One region of the uncultured Paenibacillus sp. genome, then DNA from elsewhere that is predicted to be linked to it. Evidence: predicted binding sites of a transcription regulator. Region 1 holds the regulator's gene; each other region holds the start of a gene.
The links. The regulator LexA, encoded in region 1, represses DNA repair genes until DNA is damaged. The targets are predictions, from matches to a motif close to CGAACATATGTTCG.
Positions count from the first base shown of each region.

Region 2: a site for LexA is predicted at 4,069-4,082, ahead of RWM61_RS01690 (DNA polymerase IV). Genes of this name have one in related genera too.
Region 3: a site for LexA is predicted at 2,634-2,647, ahead of addB (helicase-exonuclease AddAB subunit AddB). Genes of this name have one in related genera too.

Region 1 covers NZ_CAUPYC010000016.1:25,315-31,058, reverse strand. The annotation lists gene RWM61_RS07885 (MerR family transcriptional regulator) at 1-321, shown strand, start outside; gene glnA (type I glutamate--ammonia ligase) at 356-1,684, shown strand; gene lexA (transcriptional repressor LexA) at 1,803-2,426, opposite strand; gene RWM61_RS07870 (LysM peptidoglycan-binding domain-containing protein) at 2,641-3,036, shown strand; gene RWM61_RS07865 (DUF896 domain-containing protein) at 3,280-3,468, shown strand; gene RWM61_RS07860 (aldo/keto reductase) at 3,543-4,529, shown strand; gene RWM61_RS07855 (hypothetical protein) at 4,573-5,103, shown strand; gene RWM61_RS07850 (HAD family hydrolase) at 5,125-5,744, shown strand, end outside.
Region 2 covers NZ_CAUPYC010000003.1:29,581-35,324, reverse strand. The annotation lists gene RWM61_RS01715 (ATP-binding protein) at 1-70, shown strand, start outside; gene RWM61_RS01710 (copper amine oxidase N-terminal domain-containing protein) at 131-1,621, opposite strand; gene RWM61_RS01705 (MBOAT family protein) at 1,639-3,036, opposite strand; gene RWM61_RS01700 (universal stress protein) at 3,253-3,687, opposite strand; tRNA gene RWM61_RS01695 (tRNA-Thr) at 3,851-3,926, shown strand; gene RWM61_RS01690 (DNA polymerase IV) at 4,226-5,485, shown strand; gene RWM61_RS01685 (YolD-like family protein) at 5,501-5,744, shown strand, end outside.
Region 3 covers NZ_CAUPYC010000035.1:26,161-31,904, forward strand. The annotation lists gene RWM61_RS12440 (class I SAM-dependent rRNA methyltransferase) at 85-1,497, shown strand; gene RWM61_RS12445 (glycerophosphodiester phosphodiesterase family protein) at 1,590-2,525, opposite strand; gene addB (helicase-exonuclease AddAB subunit AddB) at 2,720-5,744, shown strand, end outside.

The DNA of each region.
Region 1 (5,744 bases):
GAGCAGCACGAGCTCATCGTGCCCGCGCGGACGGCCGGTAACCAGCGGCTGTTTTCCTTTAACGATGTCGAGCGTCTGCTCGAGATCAAATCGTTGATTGAGAAAGGCGTCAACATCGCCGGGATCAAGCAGGTCATGCACCCGGTGTCGAAGGAATCGGAGGAAGCGACGGTTATTACCGAGCAAACCGAAAGCAAGCGCCGAGAGCTGTCCGACATGCAATTGCACCGCCTCCTTAAGCAGCAGCTGCTGGACAAGAGACCGGGCAAAGCCTCCATGATTCAAGGCCAGTTGTCCCGTTTCTATAGCAATAAGCCATAACGTAAGAATAACGCACGTAGAAGGAGAGGATCCCGTGAGTTTGACGAAAGAAGACATTTTGCGCATTGCCAAGGAAGAGAACGTCCGGTTCATCCGTCTGCAATTCACCGATTTGCTCGGAACGATCAAGAACGTGGAAATTCCGCTCAGCCAGCTTGAAAAGGCATTGGACAACAAAATGATGTTCGACGGATCTTCCATCGAAGGGTACGTTCGGATCGAAGAATCCGATATGTACTTATATCCCGATTTGGATACATGGGTCGTGTTCCCATGGGTGACCGAGGATCGCGTGGCCCGCTTGATTTGCGACGTGTACATGCCGGACGGCACGCCGTTCGCCGGCGATCCGCGCGGCATTCTGAAGCGCTGCCTGAAGGAAGCCGAAGAGCTGGGCTTCACCGCCATGAACGTCGGCCCGGAGCCGGAGTTTTTCCTGTTCAAAACCGATGAGAAGGGCAATCCGACGATGGAACTGAACGACCAGGGCGGTTATTTCGACCTTGCTCCGACGGACCTCGGCGAGAACTGCCGCCGCGAAATCGTGCTCACGCTCGAGGAAATGGGCTTTGAGATCGAGGCCTCCCACCACGAGGTGGCTCCCGGCCAGCACGAGATCGATTTCAAGTATGCGGACGCCGTCAAGGCCGCCGACCAAATTCAAACGTTCAAGCTCGTCGTAAAAACGGTCGCACGCCAGCACGGCCTGCATGCGACGTTCATGCCGAAGCCGCTGTTCGGCGTCAACGGCTCGGGTATGCACGCGCATCAATCGCTGTTCCGTGGCAAAGAGAACGCGTTCTACGACGAGAGCGACAAGCTGGGCCTCAGTCAAACGGCGCGCCAGTATATGGCGGGCGTCCTGCGCCATGCCCGCGGTTTCGCGGCCATCACGAACCCGACGGTCAACTCCTACAAGCGTCTCGTACCGGGCTATGAAGCGCCGGTCTATGTCGCCTGGTCCGCGAGCAACCGCAGCCCGATGATCCGTATCCCGGCCTCCCGAGGACTCAGCACGCGGATCGAAGTGCGCAATCCAGACCCGGCGGCCAACCCTTATCTGGCGCTCGCCGTTATGCTGAAAGCCGGATTGGACGGCATCAAGAACAAGCTTCCGCTGCCTGCGCCGACGGATCGCAACATATACGTTATGACCGAAGAAGAGCGTCTGGACGAGGGTATTCCAATTTTGCCGTCCAGTCTGAAGGAGTCGCTGGAGGAGCTGCTGCGCGATGAAGTTATTTGCGAAGCGCTCGGCGACCACGCGCTGGCGCATTTCTACGAGCTGAAGGAAATCGAGTGGGATATGTACCGGACTCAAGTGCATCAATGGGAACGGGATCAGTACTTGACGCTTTATTAATCGGTCCGTTACGGATGTATATGCGAAAGCCGTCCTTATTCTGCCTGCTTGGCGGAAGAGGACGGCTTTTTTGATCACTTTTGAAGGTGATGCGGCTGCTCTGCTTCTGAGATCGAAATCAGTGGATGTCCCGGAACAAGCCGATGACTTTGCCCAGAATCGTTACATGCTTCAGCCGAATCGGCTCCATCGTCGGATTTTCGGGCTGCAGGCGAATATGATCCTTTTCCTTGTAAAACGTCTTGACGGTCGCTTCGTCATCCTCCGTCATGGCGACGACGATTTCGCCGTTCATAGCCGTCTGCTGCTGGCGTACGATAACGTAGTCGCCGTCATGGATGCCGGCCTCGATCATGCTTTCACCGATGACATTCAGCATGAACACCTGATTGTCGCCGACGAAATGGGCCGGCAGCGGGAAATACTCTTCAATGTTCTCGGTTGCGGTAATCGGGACGCCGGCCGTTACTTTGCCGACGACGGGCACCTTGGATACGGCGAGCGGGAAATGAATGTCGCTCTCTCCGTCCTGATCCAATATTTCGATTGCGCGGGGCTTCGTCGGATCGCGGCGGATTAGCCCTTTCTTCTCCAACCGGTCCAAATGGCCGTGGACGGTGGAGCTGGAAGCGAGACCGACCGCTTCTCCGATTTCCCGGACGGAGGGAGGGTAACCTTTCTCGCGGACTTCATTCTTAATGAACTCCAGTATCGCTTGCTGGCGGTTGGAAATTTTGGACACCATCATCACTCCATCGATCATTGTTGTGACAAATTATAGCACAGAACCCGAGTTCGTACAAACATAGGTTCTCAAAAACATCCGTTCGCACCGTGTTTTGGAGCTTGCCGTTAAAAAAGGGAACAAGTGTTCCAAAAAAACGTTGACTGCAAACAAATGTTCGTGATATATTGAATTCAAGTGAAAGAGAACAAATGTTTGGGGTGCTGTGACAATGGCAAACGGTATCGGATCTCTATCATACATATCGATGCATACCAGTCATAATAAAGGAACGGCTGCGAACGGACGCGCCGGCCGCAAGAATGATGTCCGCCCGAGCGATCGGATCTTAACCGCGCGCCTGACGGCTGCGGCATTGTTTTTCCTCATTATTTTCACCGGCTTTGCCATCGTGCAGTCGGGAGCCTCGGGCACGAGGGCGGAAACCGCTGCGAACGGAGAAAGAACGATCGTCGTGTCCTCGGGAGATACGTTATGGGATATCGCGCAAAGCGTGAAGCCGGAAGGCGGGGACGTTCGCAAGACGGTATATATGATTAAGAAACGAAACAATCTCTCGGGCAGTGTATTGCAGCCAGGACAGTCACTCATCGTACCCGCGAAGTAGGTAACGATCCTGAATCCCGCGAGCTCGAACGTCAAATCGCAGTCAGGCCGCATAAGTCACGAACAATGAAATTGACCGCAGGCAGCGGAGTGTAACCCCGGCGCCGCGGTCTTTTTCGTTATCTTTGGATTTGGATCAGGCGTGGGAGCGGCGTCCTTGACAAGGACTTATCGATAATGTCAAAGTAAGGAGAGGGCAGCAGCGCCGGTCGGCCGGTGGGAACATCGAAGGAGGAATCAGGATATGGGTAAATTGCTGGACAGGATCAACGAGCTATCCCGGAAGCATAACTCGGTCGGGCTCAGCGACGAGGAATTGGCCGAGAGGGACGAGCTGCGAAAGCAATACCTGGCCCAGTTCCGGAAAAATTTCAAGGATCAGCTGGACAATATCAAATGGGCCGACGAAGAAGAGGATGCGACGAAGCACTGATTGGCTTTTACGTCCGGAGCGGCCTTCCCGGCCGTTCCGTTCTATTTTTTATATCCGTAGACGGAGGGGAATGCATGGAATACCGGTTGTTGGGAAGAAGCGGGCTGGCCGTTTCCGAGCTATGCCTGGGGACGATGACGTTCGGCAATACGACGAGCGAAGAGGATTCGATTGCGATGATTCACCGGTTTTTGGAGGCGGGAGGCAATTTCCTCGATACGGCGGATGTCTATGTCGACGGCCGATCGGAAGAGATTGTCGGCAAGGCTATTAAAGACCGGCGATCGGAGGTCGTATTGGCGACGAAGGTACGCTTCGCGACAGCGAAGCATCCGAACGGCGTCGGCGTCTCTCGCAAGCATATGTTGGATGGGGTGGAAGCGAGCTTAAGACGTCTGCAAACCGATTATATCGACCTGTACCAAATGCATGTCTGGGACCAAGCGACGCCGATCGAAGAAACGCTGCGCACGCTTGACGATTTGGTGTCGTCCGGCAAGGTCCGTTACATAGGGTGCTCGAACTATTTGGCTTGGCAGCTGATGAAATCGCTCGCTTACAGCGATTTCAACCGCTTTGTCCGGTTCATCTCGATTCAGCCGCAGTACAGCCTGGTCAGCAGAGAGATGGACCGGGAGATCATGGAATTATGTCTTAGCGAGCAGGTCGGCGTCATTCCGTGGGCGCCGCTCGGCAGCGGATTCCTGACCGGCCGTTACGGCCGGGAAGAGCCGCGGTCCGGCAGATTGACGTCCAAATCGGGAGAAAGCTCCTGGACGAATCGCTCCACCGAGAAAAATTTCGCTATCTTGGACGAGGTGTGCAAGGCGGCCGGCGAGCTCGGCAAAACGCCGGCGCAGGTCGCTCTTCGCTGGCTCATCCAGCGTCCCGGTATTACGGCGCCGATATTCGGCGCCAGCACCTTGGAGCAGTACGAGGACGATATCGGCGCCGCCGGATGGACGATGCCCGAGGAGATTTGGAACTGCCTCGACGAAGTCAGCGCCTTGCCGTCCGAATATCCGACTCGATTCATCGATAAATTCCGCCGGCCTATATAAGTGACCCGCTGCCGATGGATAGACACAACAAGGAGGAACGACGATGTCCCGCTCGTGGGAACGCAAAGTAAGACGCAATACCGCTGTCGTCAACAAGCAGCGCAAGAAAGAAGGGAAGCCGAATTTGTCGGCTCCCGGCGTCAGAATCGACCGGTATTTGGGCCGCAATTTTTTGTTGCCGTCCTTTCTGGTGCTGTTTACGGCGGTTTACATCTATATGGTGACGATTCCGACGAATGATCCGAATGCCGTCAGAGCGACGGATTCAGCGATGTTCTGGGTGACGGTCGCGGCTTATTTGCTGCTCGCCGTTTTGTTCTTTTTCAGGCGTCCGTATCTGAGCGTGGCGAAGGATTATTTGGGAACGCGCCGGATGACCGGCGATAAGCTGTTGTTCGTTCCGAACATCAAGTCGATCACCGTTCAGCCCGGCCATGTGGTCGTGGAGCAGGCCAAAGGCGCAAATTGGGTGTTCTCGCGGACGATGAACCGCTATCCCACCGATGAGATGGCTGAACGCCTTCGGGCGTTTGCAAAGGACAACGGCATACCGTTCCAAGAGAAAACCAAATAAGTACGGGAGCGAATACAACGAATGGCGAAAAAAGCGGTTCTGTTTGATTTGGACGACACCCTGCTGTGGGATGAACGCAGCATAAAAGAAGCGTTCGAGGCGACTTGCCGGGTGGCATCGGAGCGCGCAGGGGTTGACGTCGGACAGCTGGAAGAGGCGGTAAGACGCGAAGCGAGGGCTCTTTACGAGTCTTACGAAACGTTTCCGTTCACGAAAATGATCGGCATTAATCCGTTTGAAGGACTTTGGGCGAAATTCCGCGAAGGGGAGCAAGCCGAGTTCCGCAAGCTGCAGGCGCTGGCTCCGGAGTATCGGCGCCAGGCATGGATTCGCGGCCTGCGTGCGCTCGGCGTGGATGACGAATCGCTGGGCGCCGAGCTTGCCGATCGTTTTCCCGCGGAGCGCAGGTCGCGGCCGATTACGTATGAAGAGACGTTCGAGGTGCTGGATCAACTGCGCGGCAACTACAAGCTGCTGTTGCTCACCAACGGTTCGCCGGATCTGCAGCGGGAGAAGCTGGCCGGTGTGCCGCAGCTGGCGCCGTATTTCGATCATATCATCATCTCGGGCGAATTCGGCGAGGGCAAGCCGGCCGCGAACATTTTCCGTCATGCGCTCACGATGCTGGGAATCGATCCGGA
Region 2 (5,744 bases), on a different contig from region 1:
GCCGGTACAGCCGCCGCCGTCCGCGTACCGGCCGGAGAAGGAAGAAACAGGGCTTGAGCCTGTAAAATAAAGGGACTGCGATCGCCTTCATTCCGGCGCCGCAGTCCCTTTTTATGTTGCAGTTATTGCGTTATGGCTTGATGACGATGCTGTGTGTCCGTTCGCCGAGCTCCTGAATCTCCGTATTCAGGCCAAGCGCTTCGGCCGTGAACCGCAGCGGCGTGAGCGTCTTTCCGCCGGTTAATACCGGGGCGTAAGCCGTCTGCCGCGCCTTGCCGTTTACTCGGGCTTCGGTGCTGCCGGCCGCCATCTCCAGCACGACGGCGCCCCGCTTGAAGCGCAGCGTCCTGGTCGCCTGGTCCCACTCTAGCACCGCCCCGAGGTAGGCGGCAAGCTCTTTGGCGGGGACCAGCAGCTCGCCGTCGCCGGGCATCTCTTTGCGGGTGAAAGGAGCCGTTCCCGGCTCCGCATCGCCGGCGCCCGGAAGGGAAACGCGGAACCGGTGCAGCTCGCCGTCCGGGCTTACCACCGTTTCGTCGACCTGCCGGCGGAGCAAGCTTACCGTATCGTCCACGTTGTCCGGCGTCACGCGGTATTTCGCGTCATTCCGGCCGATCGCTTCCGCGATCCAGGTGTTGACCTCCTGCGAATGGTGCGAAAGGTCTTTATACAGGTCGAGGTTATAGGTCCATTCGGACTCGGCCTGAAAATCGTATACGCTCACGTTCGGATACGCATTGAACTTCTCGAACATCCACGTCTTCATCGCCATCTGATTCTCGTAACGCTCGGGATTCGTCTGCTGCCACACCACGTGCCGCAGGATCGAGTACGGCGGGTAGTAGAACATAAACTTGACATCCGGATTATTTTGCAGCAGCGGGACGATATAGCGTTCGAAGCTTGCTTTTACGGATTCCAGGGAGTCCTCCTTGCCGCCGTAGGCGGCTTCCATCACCTGGACTTTCCGGTAATTTTTCAGCACCAGCTCTTTGCCGAACGTCGAGGACCAGTCCCAGTTGTACAAATATTCGAGGCTTTGCTTGTTGCCCGTCTTCAGCTGCCGGTACAGCCCTTTGACCGCCTGCTCGTACGTCGATTCGTTGAACCAGTATTTATAATCGTTCCAGAAATTGTCGTCGTACAGGTAATAAGGGAATGGTCCCTGATTCTCCTGCGTTGACTTCAATGCAAAGTAGTCGAGGCCCCACAGCACCTGCTTCACCTTGCCGGTGGAAAGCGCCAGGCGCGCAATCTCGTACTGCTCGAAAGCGAGCGAGCCGCGCATCGACAGCTTGAGGGTCTTGCCGCCGAGCGCCTTGTCCACCTCGCTCGGCACGAAGTTCTCCGTCATCGACGTGCCGATAATGATCGTGTCATAATCGTAATTCCGGGCAAGCCCGGGGTTCTGGTAACGCTGCTCCGTGGAATAGATCGGACTGTATAAGGTCGGCTTGCGGTAATGCTGCAAAGGATCGACGATGAACGCCGTCAGCATGACGACGGCCGAGAACAACAGCGAGCTCGCCAGGAACACGAGCAGCGTCCGCTTATAGCGCCGGCTGCGCCGCACGGGGCGGGCGTCCGCCCGCAAGGGACGTTTCGGATCGGAAACAAACACGGGTTTTCGCCGCCCTTCTAGAAGTTAAAGTAAAGAAACTCGGTAATCCGGTTGAAAAACAGCAGCGACAGAACGAACATGGCAGCCATCGTGACGGCTGCGCGCCAGCCCGGGCGGAAATCGTGTTCCCGCTCGGAGGAGTTTCGCACGAACAAGACAACCGGCAGGGCAATGGCAATCAGCACGATCGGGAAAAGCAGCGTCTTCGCTTCACCGAGCGCAACCCCGTTGATGCCCGCCATCCCTTTCAGGATGCGGATCGCCTCGGACCAGCTCTCGGCGCGGAAAAATACCCACGCGACGTTGATGAACATAAAGGTGACGAACCAGGCGAGCCATGCCGGCATCGGCCGCTTCTGCTTGGTCCACAGACGATGTACGATCTGGGCCGCGCCGTGCAGGAATCCCCAGATGATAAAGGTCCAGCCCGCGCCGTGCCAGAAGCCGCCGATGATGAAGGTCAGCATCGAATTGCGGAGCATGACGAACTCGCCCCTGCGGTTGCCGCCCAGCGGAATGTAAATATAATCGCGCAGGAAGCGGCTGAGCGTCATATGCCAGCGCCGCCAGAAATCCTGGATGCTGACTGCCTTGTAAGGCGAATTAAAGTTCTGCGGCAGGCGGATATTAAACAGCAGGGCGATGCCGATCGCCATGTCGGTGTACCCGCTGAAGTCGAAGTACAGCTGGAACGTATAGGACAATGAAGCGACCCACGATTCGATGAAATACTTGGCTGTCGCGAAGCCGTCGTTGGCGTATTCCGCGAACGTGTCGGCGATGACCATCTTCTTGAACAAGCCGATGCAGAAAACGTAGGCGCCGACCGCGGCGTTCGTCCAGTTCCACCGAGTATTGCGCAATCGGTCGAATTGCGGCATCATCTCGCTGTGGTGCAGGATCGGTCCGGCGATCAGGTGGGGGAAAAAGGTGACGAACAGAACATAGTTTACGATACTCTGTTCTTTCACTTTTTTCTTATAGGCGTCTACCAGAAACGCGATCTGCGTAAACGTGAAGAAGCTGATCCCGAGCGGCAGGACAAGCTTCAGCAGCGGCACGGCGCTGCCTGTCAGCGCATTGACGTTCTCCAGGAAAAAGTCGGCGTATTTATAATAGCCGAGCAGCAGCACGTTGCCGGCGATGCCGGCGATCAGGATCCCCTTGCGGTGCCGTTCCAGCTTGGCGCCCGGTTCCGCAGACGACATGAGAAGGCGCCCGACCGTATAGTTGAAGCCGATCGAGGCGAGAATCAGCGGCACATATTTGTAGTCCCACCAGCCGTAGAACACGAGTGAAGCCAGAGCGAGCCACACCTTGGCGGCAAAAACAAGACGTAATCGGGTCAGCAGAAAGTAGCCCGTTACCGTGATCGGCAGAAAGGCGAATATGAATACGTAAGAGTTGAACAGCATGCGTTTACGGTCACGTCCCCTATCAATTTGCTGTATTCAAGTATAGCGCATTCGCGCGCATCCGACAATTTCTCCTCGGATCCGCGCAGGCCGGCGGTCATGCCGGCGGAGGTCCGTCTATTAGACGATCCAGGCTGCGATAAGGTTCCGGCCGCCGCGCAACAGAAGAAGCCTTTCCGGTGAAGGAGTCCGGAAAGGCTTCGGCGCTGAATTTGATTATTTAATGACAAGAACCGCCGTGTCCGTATGCTTGATGACGTAGTGGCTGACGCTTCCAAGGAACAACTCTTTCAAGCCGCTGTTGCCGCGGCTGCCGATCACGATCAGATCCGCGCCCCGTTTCGCGGCCGTCTCAATGATTTGCTGTCCGGCATCGCCCTGCAGCACCGTCACGGTCGCCCGGGCGCCGGGCTTCGACTCGACGATCGAGCGGATTTCATCGGCGACGTTCTCCGCCTCTTCGGCGACTGCGGCGGTGGTGTTCGCCGGCGGAGGGATCATCGCTTCCCCCACGACGGCGACCGGAAGCTGATAAACATGGAGCACCTCAAGCGCGGCATTGCGTTCGGCGGCCAGCTCCAGCGCGGCGTTCAGCGCCCGCAGCGATTGCTCGGAGCCGTCGTACGCCGCGATTATATTTTTGTATGCCATAAGGATTACCTCCCGCTCGCTCTGTTACGCATCTATTACCCTTCGGTCGGGAGTCATGAAACGACACGCGCGGGGAAGCCCTTTGACCAAAAATTTCAAGTGAAAAAAGCCCGGCGAAACGCTTGACTTTTGTTTTGAAAATGCGTATTCTAATAAAGGTCTTGCTGATGTAGCTCAGCTGGTAGAGCAACGCATTCGTAATGCGTAGGTCGGGGGTTCGAATCCCTTCATCAGCACCATACATATCGCCAGCAACGGCGCGGGTTTCCGAGTTTTCGGACCCGCGCTTTTTTGCTTGCCGCAATTTCCCGTGTCAATGGAAATACATGCTTTTTACACGTATTTTCCCGTCGCTTAAAATAATTGAACACATGTTGTATGGGAACGTATGTTTGCATATAATAGGAATCAATGCTCCGTTGCGGGGCGGCCGAGGCGGATTCAACGGAAGGGGATGACAGCATGGGGAATTTGACGGAGAAACCGACCACCATGTTCGAAGCAATGCTGCTTCTGCAGCATAGATGGAGCCTTCGCCATGCCGAATGATCGGATCATCCTGCTGGCGGATTGCCAAAGCTTTTATGCCTCCGTGGAGAAGGCCGAGCGGCCGGAGCTGATCGATAAGCCGCTCGCCGTGTGCGGCGATCCGGCGCGGCGGTCCGGCATCGTGCTCGCCGCCTGTCCCGTCGCAAAAGCCTGCGGCGTCACAACCGCGGAACGGATCGGCGAGGCCTTGAGCAAATGTCCGGAGCTGGTCGTCGTCAAGCCGCGCATGCAGACTTACCTAGATGTATCTTTGCAGATTACACGGATTTATGAGGAGTTTACGGATCTCGTCGAGCCGTACAGCATCGATGAGCAATTCATCGACGTGACCGGCACGGTTCATTTGTTCGGCGGGGCGTTGGAGATTGCGCGGCAGATCCAGGATAAGGTGATGGCACAGACGGGCGTGTACACCCGGCTCGGCATCAGCTCCACGAAGGTGCTCGCAAAGCAGGCCTGCGACAACTTCGCGAAGAAAAACGAGTCAGGGATATATGTATTGCCGCAGGACCGGCTGGAGGACACGCTCTGGCCGCTGCCGGTCAATAAGATGTTCATGATCGGATCGCGCATGATGCGCCATATGAACCGAATGGGGATCCACACGATCGGCGACCTGGCGCGGACGCCGCTGCCCGATTTGAAGCGGATGCTGCGCGCCCGGTTCGGCAAGAATGCCGACATCCATGCGGAGCAGTGCTGGCGGATCGCGAGCGGCATCGATGATTCGCCGGTGTCTCCGAACACGCATATCGGGGAGAAGTCGATCGGCCATATGATGACGCTGCCCCGCGATTACGAGACGCGGGAGGAGATCAGGGTGATCCTCCTGGAGCTTTGCGAGCTGGTGGCCAGGCGGTGCCGCGCCCGCGGCAAAATGGGACGGACGCTGTCCGTCAACTGCGCGGGCGCCGACTTTGACCGGCCGACAGGCTTCTCGCGGCAAATGACGCTGGCCTGCCCGACGCACATCACGAGCGACCTTTACAAACATGCATGCGAACTGTTCGACAAGCACTGGAACGGCCGGCCGGTCCGCCGGATCGGCGTTTCCATGACCGGCTTTCAGAGCGATGAGGAGTACCAGCTGATGTTTGACGATTACCGCGAGCGGTTGGGAACCTTGGAGAAGACGACGGACCGTCTCAAAGACAAATACGGCGACGGCATCATTATGCGCGCGTCGTCCGCGTCGCCGGCCGGCCAGGCGCGGGACAGGGCGGAGAAGATCGGCGGACACTACAAATAAGGCGGGTGAAGCCATATGGCGAAAAAAGAGAACAAGTTGACCCCCGGGTCGAACTTGCTGTGGGAAGGCAGCCGGATGATGCTTCCGGAGCACAAAGAACGGCATGTCCGGCACAGGAAGGATTTAAATCGGCGGGAACGGGTCGAGCTGGACGAAAGCGAATGGGAACGCATCGGGCGAATGATGGCGGAGTCCGTTCAACGCGGGGTTGTGCTGCATATCAAGCTGTTTGACGAATACGAGGAGCGCGAGCTGACCG
Region 3 (5,744 bases), on a different contig from region 1:
GCATGCCTGCGTCATACAATGAAGACGCGGGTGGTAAAGCCGCCGCCCGACTGCGCATGAACAACCCGAAAGGATGATGAATCCGTGAACGCTACCGTTTATTTACATAAAAACCGCAAAAAGCGGTTGGAGCAGGGCCATCCTTGGATTTACGGCAATGAGATCGAACGGATGGAAGGCGAGGCGCAGCCCGGCGACCTGGTAGCCGTCCTCGACCATCGGGGCAAGCTGCTGGCCACCGGCTACTGGAACCCGCAGTCGCAGATAACGGTCCGCGCAGTCGCCTTCGGCCCGCTTGAAGCGATGGACCGCGCTTTTTTCGTGCAAAGGCTCGAAGCCTGCAAGCGACACCGCGAGCGGTTCGTCGAAAACCCGCGGGATTGCCGGCTCGTATACGGCGAAGCCGATTTTCTGCCGGGACTGGTCGTCGACCGGTTCGGGGGTGTGGTCGTCGTGCAGCTGCTGACTCTGGGGATGGACGTTCGGCGGGACATCATCGTGGAAGCCCTTGTCGAGGTGTTCGCACCGCAGAGCATTTATGAACGATCCGACGTGGGCGTCCGCTCGCTGGAAGGGCTGGAGCAGCGGACCGGGACGCTTTACGGGGAAACGCCGGGCATCGTCACGATCGTTGAGAACGGCATTGCGATCGAGGTGGATGTCGCAGGCGGCCAGAAAACGGGCTATTTCTACGACCAGCGGGAGAATCGGGCGGCGATCGCCCCTTTGATGAAGGGCTGGGGAGCGCGCGGCGGCATTCGCCTCGATTGGCGGGACGCGAACGGCTTGCCTGAGGGCGTCGAACCGGTCGAAACAAGGGAAGGGCGGGCGCTTGTCCCCGTCAACGCGAACGGCAATGTCGTGACCTTCCCTTATTGGGACGGCGCGACGGTGCTGGAATGCTTTGCCCACACGGGCAGCTTTACGCTGCATGCCTGCAAGTACGGGGCGAAAAAGGTGACCTGCCTCGACGTGTCGGAGCATGCGGTCGAGACGGCGAAGCGCAATGCGGAGCGCAACGGCTTCGCCGACCGGGTGGAGTTCGTCGTTGCGGATGCGTTCGATTATTTGCGGGTGCAGGCGAAGGGGCTGGATGAGCGCGCGGAGCGGGCGCAGGCGGGAGAGGGCGGCAAGAAGATCGATACGTCGAAAAAGCTGTCCGGGCATGGCCGCACCTGGGATGTGGTCATTCTCGACCCGCCGGCGTTCGCCAAGACGAAGGGCGCGGTGCCGGGCGCATGCCGCGGCTACAAGGATATTAACTTGCAGGGCATGAAGCTGGTGAACGACGGCGGCTATCTCGTGACGGCAAGCTGTTCATATCATATGCGGCCCGACCTTTTTCTCGAGACGATCGGAGAGGCGGCGGCCGACGCGGGCAAAATGTTGCGGCTCGTCGAATGGCGCGCGGCGGGCAAGGATCACCCGCACATTCTCGGCGTGCCGGAGGGGCATTATTTGAAATTCGCGGTATTTGAGGTGCGTAACCGCGTGTAACGGGACGAAGCAACGAAACGAAATAACGAAAAGCGCTTTGGACCCTTAGGCCGAGCGCTTTTTACCGTATCGGAATTCGACGGAAGTTTTTCTCACCGTATCGCCGCCGGGCCGCCGCGCTTGTCCGCAGGCAGGTGTATGTTCCGGGGATCGGACGTAATGACGCCGTCCACGCCGGTCCGGAGCAGCGCGGATATTTCATGCTTCCCCTCGGCATCCCACGCGATCACCTTCAGGCCGTAACGATGAGCCCGCTCAACGAAAAAGCTTGTGAGTCCCGCCGCTTTCGGGTGGAGCGCGTCGGCGAATGTACGGTATTCCAGCAGGCGGTCCGCCGTTACCCGTCTCGGATTCTTGATCAGTACGGCGACGGGAATCTGCGGCATGAGTTTTTTTATTTTTTTTAATGACCGCTTGTCCGTGGATTGAATGAGAACGCCGCGTTGCCCCGGACGGTCCAGTCCCCGCGCTTTGACCGCCCGCGCTACAGCGGCCTCAATGCCTGGGTACAGCCGGGGCGATTTCAGATCGATCAGCAATCCGGTTGTGCCGCCGAATGCGGCGAGAACTTCATCCAGGGACGGAATTCTCTCGCCGCGGTAGGCGGTATCGAACCACGAGCCGGCGTCGAGCGCCCGCAGCCGGCGAAACGTCAGCCTGCGGACCTTGCCCCTGCCGTTCGTCGTCCGGTTCACTTTCGTATCGTGGATGACGACGAGCGTTCCGTCCTTGCTCATCTGAACATCGCATTCGATCATGTCGGCGCCGAGCTCGACCGCCTTGCGGAACGCGGCCATCGTATTCTCGGGCGCCCGCTTCGATGCGCCGCGGTGCGCAACGGTAATGAGGCCCGCCGAAGGCGCCGCAGCCGAGGCCGCAGCGGAAACCGTCGCGTATACGGGAGACGGTGCGCCCGTGCGGTGCGGGCCGGTTGAGGAAAGCACCGCCGCCAATGAGAGCGACAAGGCAAGGACGGCGGCGGTGAATGCGGCAACCCATATGAGGATGCGCCGGTTGTTGGATTGCATGTTGAGCCATGCCTCCTTTAAGGGAGAAGCGGCCTTTTTGGTTAGGATTTTCATGGCGGGACCGCGTTATGCGGAAGGCGCCGGCAATTTTTTCAAAAGGACGGGTAACGAACAGATGTTTGTTTTTTGGGTAGGAAGGTTAGCGGGTGTGTGATAGAATAATAGCATATACGGACTGGCGGGAGGGATGACGGATGGCGCTGCGTTTTATATTGGGACGCTCGGGCGCGGGCAAAACCCGGTTCTGTCTGGATGAGATCCGCGCCGAGCTGCGGGAGCGTCCGGACGGCGCGCCGCTCATCATGCTGGTGCCCGAGCAGGCGACGTTTCAGACCGAGTACGCGTTGGCGCGCACGCCCGGGTTCGCCGGCTCCATTCGGGCGCAAGCCTTGAGTTTCAGGCGGCTGGCGTTCCGGATCATGCAGGAGACGGGCGGCACCGCGCTAGTGCCGATCGGAGAGAACGGCAAGAGCATGATGCTGTACAAAATCGTGGAACGGCTCGGCGCGCGGCTGCAGCTGTTCCAAGGCGGCGCGGCGCGGCACGGCTTCATCGAACGGTTGAACGAGCTGTTGACCGAATTCAAGCGCTACGGCGTTACGCCTTCCGGTTTGGAGGCTTATTCGGACATGTACGCCGCTTCGTCGGGATCGACGCTGCTGGACCTCAAGCTGCATGATGTGCGGCTTATTTATAACGAGCTTGAATCGGCGCTGGCCGGGCTTTACATAGACGCGGAGGATTGTCTCGATTGGCTGGCGCGGGGGTTCGCCGACGTGCCTGCGCTGCGTGAAGCGACGGTCTGGGTGGACGGCTTCCACGGCTTTACGCCGAAGGAGTATGAGGCGCTGGCTGCGATTATGCGCGGCGCCCGCGGCGTCTCGGTCACGCTTACGCTCGACAGGCCTTACGGACCGGGGGAGCGGCCTCATGAGCTCGACTTGTTCCGCTCGACTGCGGAAACCTGCATACAATTAAGAGAGCTGGCGGATCGGTGCGGGGTTGACGTGCTGCCCGCCGCGGAGCTGTACCGGGAGCCGACGCACCGTTTTGAGGGCAGCCCGATGCTGGCGCATCTGGAGCGGCACTACCGCAATCGGACGCCGATGCCGGTGCCGGATAAAACGGCGTACGAGCCGGCCGACCCGCGCTGCGGGGTTTCGCTGCAGGCGGCCGTTCACCGGCGCGCGGAGGTGGAGGCGGTTGCGCGCGACATGCTGCGGCGGATGCAGCAGGGCGGCCTGCGGTGGCGGGATATCGCCGTCATGGCGCGCAACGCCGCCGATTACAACGATTATATCGAAGCCGTGTTCGCCGATTATGGCATCCCGTATTTTCTCGACCAGAAGCGGAGCGTGACGCATCACCCGCTTGTCGAGCTGATCCGTTCGGCGCTTGAGACGGTGACGCAGGGCTGGCGCTATGAGGCCGTATTCCGCTGCGTCAAGACGGAGATGCTGCTGCCGAATGACAGCGATATGACGCGCGAGGAGCTTGACCGGCTGGAGAATTACGTGCTGGCCGCGGGCATCGACGGCTGGCGTTGGCTCGACGAAAAAAGCTGGCAGCCTCTCATGCAGGGCGCGCTCGAGGACGATCCGGCCGACGCTCGCGCGGTTGATCCCACCGGGTTTGAACGGCTGCTTGCGTGCCGCGATACTGTGGTGAGGCCGCTGCTTAGGTTCGAACAGGCGCTTAAGAAAGCGGCCGACGTGCGGGAGATGTGCGAAGCGTTATATAAGCTGCTCGACGGCATCGACGCCGCCGACCGGCTGGAGCGCTGGAGCCGCGAGTCGCTGGAAAGCCGCGATGTGCGCTGCGCCCGGGAGCATCGCCAATTGTGGGACGGCGTTATGTCGCTTCTGGATCAGCTTGTCGAGATGGCTGGCGAGGAGACGATGCCGGCCGAGCTGTTTGCCGGCATCGTGGAGACGGGACTTGACAGCCTGAAGCTGGCCTCCGTGCCGCCGGCGATCGATCAGGTGCTCGTCGGCAGCATGGACCGGACGCGCTCGGGCACCGTTCATGTCTGTTATGTGCTGGGCGCGAACGACGGTGTGCTGCCGATGCGCGTGCAGGAGGACGGCATTCTGACCGAGGAGGAGCGCGAACGGCTGGCGGACGGCGGCATCCGGACGGCGCCCGGCGTGCGGAGAAGGCTTTTGGATGAACGATTCCTGATCTACAACGCCTTGACGACACCTTGCAAGCATTTGTGGATCAGCTACGCGCTCTCGGACGAAGAGGGCAAAAGCCTGCATCCGTCCGAGGTGATACGCCATATCAAGCTGCTGTTTCCGGGCATTCCGGAAGGGATGGAGACGGGTGAGCCCGCCGTGCGGATGGCGGAGGACGAGCAGCTCAAGTTCATCCGCCATCCGGAGCGGACGCTGTCGTTTCTCGTAGCCCAGCTGAGCGCCTGGAAGCAAGGAGCGCCGATGGCGGGGCTCTGGCGGGATGTGTACAACTGGTATGCGTCGCGTCCGGAATGGCGCCGCCGGCTGGCGGTCGCCGCGGCGGCTTTGACGTACCGCAATGAAGAAACGTACCTGTCGAGAGAAACGGCGCGGCAGCTGTACGGCGATCATTTGCAGGCAAGCGTATCCCGTATGGAGCGCTTCGTGTCATGTCCGTTCCAGCATTTTGCGATCCATGGGCTGCGGCTGAAGGAGCGGCAGCTGTTCCGCCTGGAGGCGCCCGATATCGGACAGCTGTTTCACGCCGCTTTGACGCGGCTGGTGGCGGGGCAAGGCGACGGGTTCGGCGCGCTGCCGCCCGAGTCGGTGCGCGCCGCCGCCGCCGCCGCGGTCGACGAGCTTGTGCCGCGGCTGCAGTCGCAAATTTTGCTTAGCAGCAACCGGTACGGATATATCGCGCAGAAGCTGAAGGCCATCGTCGCCCAGGCGGCGTTGATATTGGGCGAGCATGCGCGGCGCGCCCATTTCAGGCCCGTCGGCCTCGAGGTCGGCTTCGGGCGGGACGGCGTTCTGCCGCCGCTTGTTTTGCCGGCGGGCGGCGGACGGACGATGGAGCTGATCGGCCGGATCGACAGGGTCGATGCGGCGGAGACGGACGAAGGCTTGCTGCTGCGCATTCTGGACTATAAATCGTCGGCGACGTCGCTGCGGCTTGAGAACGTGATGCATGGCCTGACGCTGCAAATGCTGACCTATCTCGACGTGGTGCTCACGCATGCCGCCGGCTGGCTCGGCAAGCCGG